2 regions of the Heliomicrobium sulfidophilum genome follow, and region 2 is predicted to be linked to the other one. Evidence: riboswitches for the same ligand, from Rfam matches in the RefSeq annotation. Region 2 holds a riboswitch; the other holds the start of a gene.
What was found. Region 2 has a riboswitch for cyclic di-AMP ahead of AC0CW1_RS09220 (CBS domain-containing protein). Riboswitches for the same ligand answer to the same signal wherever they lie in the genome.
Positions count from the first base shown of each region.

Region 1: it holds a riboswitch for cyclic di-AMP, as region 2 does, so the genes downstream of both, AC0CW1_RS03930 (cell wall hydrolase) here and AC0CW1_RS09220 (CBS domain-containing protein) in region 2, are expected to answer to the same signal.

Region 1 is NZ_JBVTZZ010000004.1:468,330-471,730, forward strand. Features, by position in the region: gene AC0CW1_RS03925 (sigma 54-interacting transcriptional regulator) at 1-1,142, opposite strand, end outside; cyclic di-AMP (ydaO/yuaA leader) riboswitch at 1,344-1,508, shown strand; gene AC0CW1_RS03930 (cell wall hydrolase) at 1,515-2,282, shown strand; gene bshC (bacillithiol biosynthesis cysteine-adding enzyme BshC) at 2,394-3,401, opposite strand, start outside.
Region 2 is NZ_JBVTZZ010000005.1:739,448-742,848, forward strand. Features, by position in the region: gene AC0CW1_RS09215 (HD-GYP domain-containing protein) at 1-905, opposite strand, end outside; cyclic di-AMP (ydaO/yuaA leader) riboswitch at 1,139-1,299, shown strand; gene AC0CW1_RS09220 (CBS domain-containing protein) at 1,312-1,752, shown strand; gene AC0CW1_RS09225 (MoaD-like domain-containing protein) at 1,866-2,120, opposite strand; gene AC0CW1_RS09230 (sigma-70 family RNA polymerase sigma factor) at 2,327-2,950, shown strand; gene AC0CW1_RS09235 (zf-HC2 domain-containing protein) at 2,955-3,401, shown strand, end outside.

The sequences.
Region 1 (3,401 bases), on a different contig from region 2:
TGCAGCAGCCGGACCAGCCGGGCCTGCGCTGGAAGAGGCATGTCACCGATGTCGGTGATGTGCAACGTGCCCCGGTGGGCCAGGGCATACTTGCCCGATGACGCCGACGCCGGCGCCTCTCCCATGGCGCCGAACAGTTCGATCTCCAGCGCTTCCGGTCCCAGGCCACTGCAACTGATCTGGATGAAGGGTCCCTCTTTCCGATTTGACTCGATGTGAATGGCGTGAGACAGCAGTTGTTTGCCTGTGCCGCTCTCTCCCCGGAGCAGGACCGTTGAATCGGTCCGGGCCACCCGCCGGGCCGTTTCTTTGATCATCCGGATGGCATAGCTGGTCCCGACAACGGCCTCAAAGCTGTAGCGAGCGCCCCGGAACTTTTGCAACTCAACCTTGTAGTAGTTCAACTCCTTTTGCAGGGTATTGATCTTCGAGGCCAGGGCGTTTAGTTCGTTCACGTTTTTGAACATGATCTTGCCGACAGCCCCAACCACCTGTCCATCTTTGACGATGGGGATGCGCATGGCGATGTAGTCATGGACGCCGGTATGCTGCAGGTCGCCCACTTCCGGCTGTCCTGTCTGTAAGACGATGTGCATGCGCGTCCCCTCGACCATGTCGGCCACATGGCGACCCAGCAGGTCGGACTCGCGAAATCCCAGGAAGTTGCAGTAGGCCTGATTGACCATGGTGATCACGCCCTCGGCGTTGACGACGATGATACCGTCATAAGCGGCCTCTAAAATCGTCTCCAGGGTGCCCTTCAGTTCTTTCACGCGGTTGAGTTCTTCCACGACCGATTCCAATTCGGTCACGTCTTGTAAAATGGCTACGGCGCCGACGAGTCGCTGTTTGCGCAGGATGGGGGTCAGGTTGACGAAAAAGATCCGCTCCTGGTACTTGAAGCGCAAGCCGGTCAGGGGTTGGCCTGTTTGAATCGTCTCGCGCAGACGGCATCTGGGAATGACAGCCTCGATCGGCAGACCGATGACATGGCGGGCCTCTTTGCCAAAGGCGCGGGAGGCGGCCTTGTTGAAGACGCGCACCAGTCCCTCATGGTCTGTGGCGATAATCGGGTTGTGGGAAGCATTAATGATAGCCACCCAGTTGAACAACTGGGTGACGATTTCATCTCGTTGTTGCACAAGGCACACCTCCTTTTCGTATTTTTCTGATATTTCTACATATTGGGCAATTTTCCTTCTGAACTGCCATATTCTTTGGACACAGTGTCTACATTGCTGTCACGGGGTCGAAGGAGTTGGCAAACCGTCCAGACTCTTCCGCTGGAGGAAGAATGATCGTCATGACAGGGCCTGTCCAGGTCGGTATAATTGCGGAGAATCAAAAATAAAGCGCCGAATCCCCAAAGGGGGTACGGAGGAACCGCGACCATCACTGGTCGTTCCGCAGTCGCTTGCCGACTGCGAGGGGTGAATCTTCTTCGGAAGAGGGCCAACCTTTCTGGCCCAACCCGTCAGCTAACTCCGAAGGCGTAGGAAAGGATGATTGCTTTCATGGTCTTCCGTCGTTCCTGGCTGCGCGCCGGGATGCTGTCGGCAGCTTTTACCCTCCTGCTCTGGGGAGGCGCCGCTGTAACCCCGGCCCATGCATGGCAGTACACAACCCAACCGGGTGACAGCTTCTATTCGTTGGGACAGCGCTTCGGTCTTCCCTGGACCCTGATTCAGAGCGCCAACAAGGTCGATCCCAGCAACCTGACCTCCGGCAAAGTGCTGAACATCCCTGACGTTTTTACCTACACCGTCAAATCGGGCGACAGTCTCTTTCTAATCGCCAACCGTTTCGGCTCCTCCACTTGGGCCATTAAGGAACTGAACCGACTGACCGCTGATGAGATTCGTCCTGATCAGGTCCTCAAGGTGCCCACAGGGATCGGCCGTCAAAACCAGAGCGCGAACAGCGGCGTCAGCCAATCTGACGTGGACCTGCTGGCCCGGTTGATCGAGGCGGAAGCCTCCGGAGAGCCCTATGAAGGCATGGTGTCCGTCGGCGCCGTCGTGCTCAACCGGACAAAGAGCGGCAAGTTCCCTGCCTCTGTCGCTGGCGTCATCTATGATCCCTGGCAGTTCACACCAGTGAAAAACGGGATGATTAACCGCCCGGCGAGCACCCTCTCCCAAAAGGCGGCTCAGGATGCGCTGGCTGGCTGGGATCCCTCCAAAGGCGCCCTCTTCTTCTTCAATCCCGGCAAATCTTCCGATGGCTGGATGCGCAATCGGGTGATCACCACCAAGATCGGCAACCATCTCTTCGCTATGTAATTTGAATGCTAACTTGATATAAAAAATTAAAAAGTATATAGAGAGGCCGCGCCGGATGTTTTTGAATGACCGGTGCGGCTTTTTTCCTTCTCTTCGATCAGCACCGATAAGTCAGAACCGGATCAGACAATGGGAGTCGAGCCATTCGACAGGCGTCTCCAGGAGCGTTTCGATGAGGGTGGAGCCGTATTTTAACAGGTAGGGATAGATGTTGTAGACCCGCTCCTGCGGAGCGCCCGGCCAGAGGTGTTGTTCCAACTTTCGGAAGTGACTCCGCGTGTCCTGGCAGCGCTGGCGGTGACGGTGCTCGACCTTCTGGCGCAGGAAGCGCGCCTGGGCAATGACGCGAGCCAGGTTCTCTTCGGCCAGTTTTTCCGTCTGGCGGTCCCAGTTAGCGATGCGCTCAATAGCCGGCAGGTAAGCCTCCCGGACTCTCGATTCCAGGCGCTCAAAGAGATCGTCGATGCCCAGTTCGTCCTGGGCGGCCAATTCTTCTTTCAATCGTTTTTCGAGCATTGAGGGAACTTCGGCGAAGGACAGGTCGTAGCGATGGAACAGCTTCTCTACAAATCCCTCCACGAGGGTAGCGCTCAGCCGGGGAACGATGGGCGGCATTCCCATATCCATGGCCCTATAGACATCACGGTAGGCGGCGAAGTAAGCGATCTCGCCGGGGCCGGCCACATAGGCGACCGTGGGCAGGAGCGTATCCTGCAAAAGCGGGCGTGTGACCACATTGGCGGAAAAATGCGCTGGCTCACGACGGGCCAGATCGAGCAGTTCATCGCGGGTGAAGGCGACATCAGCGCCCCGGAGCCGGAAACCTGCTCCGTCATGGACCAGGGGCAACCGGCGGCCCTCATGAAAGAAAAAGAGGTTCGTCTCTTCTGGGCCCTTTTCCACCTGAGGCGTGTACCCCAGTTCCCGGATCCGCCGGACGCCTTGGGCCAGACCTTCGCCCAGGGCAGCGTTGTTTTTGAGGACCCCCGTGAAGAAAGCGGCCCATTCCGGCAGTTCCTTCAGTCCGGGAAGGAGCGGATCGACGATGACGAGACCGTAAGGGCCCAGCAGCCGGTGCATCAGCGCGGCGAAGTGTTCGTGCAATCCGGCGGGGCCGGT
Region 2 (3,401 bases):
CGGAGCCGGTCGATGAAGACGAAGAGGATGTGCTTGTCGAGGTGGTCCCGGGCGCTGGAACTCATGATGTTGACGGCGTTGATGTGATCAAGCCGCCCCCGGTAGGAACGGTTCGTCGTCAAAGCCGAGTAGACATCGGCGACAGCGACGATGCGGGCAAAGAGGTGGATCTGGGCGTAGCGCAGGCCGTTGGGATAGCCTTTGCCGTTGCACCACTCCTGGTGCTGGAGGATGCAGGCCATCTGCTCCTCGGGCAGGCGGACGCCGCTCTCCTGAAAGACCTTCATCCCCGCCTCGGGGTGGGAGCGGATGAGAGTAAATTCTTCGTCGGTCAGCTTGCCCTGCTTGTTCAGGATCGCGTCGGGGATGTAGATCTTGCCGATGTCGTGAAGGATGGCGCCGACAGCCAGGCTCTCCAACTCCGCTTTCGAGAGGCCCAGGCTCATGCCGATCATCGTGCTGAGCAGGCAGACGTCGACGGAATGATGGAGCGTATAATCATCGGTATCCCACAGTCGCGACAGGCGCAGACCGATCTTCTCATCACGGGCGATGGCAGAGACGATCTCCATCGTGGTGTCGCGAATGGCGTTTTCATTGAAGCCATGTCCCTCGCGCATGTCGAGAAAGACATCGCGCACCGTCTCAATGGACTGTTGGAACAGAACCTGTTCCTGTCCCACTTTTTTCAAAGATTCGTACTGCATCTCCAGGCCGGAAACCTTCGGCTTCTGTCCCGTCAAGATGCCGATCTCTTCCCATTTGAGGATCTGCCGGTAAATCGCGTCGGTGAGCAGCGTACCCTTGGGGATCAACAGCCGCCCGTCGACGGTGAAGACGTCGTCAGCTAGCGTATCCCCGACGGCATACTGTTCGGAGACTTTACCCGATCGCGCCGAAAACAATTACGCCCGCCCCCATTTCAGTCCCATTTTCATTCGATGAATTTTCGACGGCGCCGCCTTATTTTCCTCTGAAATAAAAAACAAAACCTTAACATAAAAACGTTAGCAATCATAAGAGAATTCCCTGCTAACGCCCCCCTGCGCCCGAATCGGGGGTTTTACAAAGGGGGCGAGGCAGTGTATGATTCCTTTGTAAGAACGGTTCCAAGGCGAATCCAGAAAATAGTCTTAATTTTCACAAATCGCTGAGTTCCCGGGCAGGGAAGCGGGGGAACCAACCGTAGCGGATAACACCGCCACTTCTGGGGTGAGTCCTGGGCCTCCGACGCTCAGGTAGGGCAACTCCGCCGCCCGAACCCGACAGCTAACCTCGTAAGCGTCGCTGGAGAAAGGAAGATTACCCGACGTGAACATCGCATTTTTTCTCATCCCGAAAAAAGATGTCATCCACCTCCCCATCCACTCTACCATGCGGCAGGCTGCCGAGAAGATGGAATACCACCGCTACACCGCCGTTCCCCTCATCGACAGCCAGGGCCGTTACGTGGGCACCTTGACCGAAGGCGATCTCCTCTGGAAGCTGAAGAATACGCCTGGATTGAGCTTCGACACCATGCACAAGGTCTCCCTCATCGATGTGCCGCAGCGGATGAACATCAAGCCTGTCCACATCTATGCAGAGATGGAGGAACTGATCTCCCTGGCCAGTGAACAGAACTTTGTCCCTGTCCTTGATGACCGCGGCGTCTTCATCGGTATCGTTCGTCGTCGTGAGATCATTGAATACTGCGCCGGCCTGTTGCAGGCGGGACGGTCGACCGTCCGGGTTGCCGCCAACGGGGGCTGACCGAGAATTCGCCTGCGAGTGATGACAACCCGTGGGATATTAATCAATAAGATAGTCACCTTTATCTGAGATAAACACCCGCGCCGTGAAAGAGAGGCTGCGGGTGTTGCTTTTTACCCTCCCCGCAACGTCTTCAGCCGAAACCTCGCCAAGAAACGCTCAAAGACATCCGGTTCGGCCCGGACGGTCACCACGATCTCGGGCAGGCGGAAGGCGCCGATGGAGACCTTCCGTTCCGCCCCCAAATCAACGCGCCAACCCTCTCCCTCGAAGCGCCCCGGCGACTGCTCCACACCGCCCAGTTCGATCAGGGCTTCTCCCAACTCCTTGCGCGTGATCGAACGCATCCGCATCTCTTTTTCCAGCATGGCCCATCCTCCGTTCCTATGTGATCATCCCAAACCTTTCCGGCTTGTCCGATTGCCCCGCTTCTTGTTATTGTAATCTTTGACGCGAACTCTTGCCAACGAGGTTCCCCTCATTATAAAACACTTTTCCCCGAGCCCCGAAAACCTTCCCTTCAGAAAAACAATGCCTGGCCTGTCACCTTTTCTCCCCCGGCGCCGTCTCTAAGATGGAAACCCAAAAGGGACCGTTGCGCAACGGCTATAAGGGGGCGAAGACCATCGACGGCCATCCCATCGCCATTTCAACTCCGATGTACGGTGAAAATATGGAACAGCGCTTTCAACAACTGTATCGGGAGATGGCGCCCAAGCTGGGCCGCCAGGCCGCCTTCCTTTTGGGGGACCCTGCCGCTGGAGAGGATCTCGTCCAGGAAGCCTTCCTGCGGCTGCATCGAACCGGTCTTGACACGGTGGAGCACCCTGCCGCATGGCTGAGCAAGGTGATCAGCAACCTCTGCTATAGCCACCTGCGCAGCGAAGGGAGCCGCCGGCAGCGCGAGGAAAAGGTCTTTCTCCTAGCCTCTGCTGAGACGGCGGCCACAGCCGCCCTGTCCGCCGAGCAGGTGGTCCTGGAACGGGAGGAGGCGCGCCTCACCCGCCTGGCCTTGGACCGCTTGCAGCCACGAGACCGCCTCGTCCTGCTGCTCAAGTTCTCCGGATTCAGTTACGACGAGATCGCCGTTGCCGCCGAGATCGGTCGCAGTTCCGTGGGAACAGTGCTCATCCGGGCCCGCGAGCGATTCAAAAAAGCCTATGAACTACTCCGCAACCAGCCGCTCAAAGGGGGGTGATCCGATGAACTGCCGTGATCAAGGAACCTGGCAGGCTTATCTGGACAACGAAGTAACCGCTGATGAAAAAGCAGAACTGCAACGCCACCTGGACACCTGCGCCCCTTGTTCCGCCACACTGGCTGAACTGACCGAACTGGAGCAATGGTCCGACCGGCGGGTGACCGCCTACGCCAAGGCGATCGAAACCGAGTCCTCCTTCCCGCCGTCGTCCCTCCCGCCCTTTGAACCCGACAGGCTCCGCTCCCCCCTATCGACAGACAAACGAGGAGGAATCCCGATGACAACGCAATGGAAAAAATGGGTCAGCGCCGCCGCAGCCGCCGCCCTGGTGACAGGCGCCCTGACGGTCGCTCCGGTGCAACAGGCGGTGGCCGATTTCCTGTCCCTCTTCCGGGTGCAGAAACTGCAAATCGTCCAGGTGACGCCGGAACAGATCAACGATATGGCC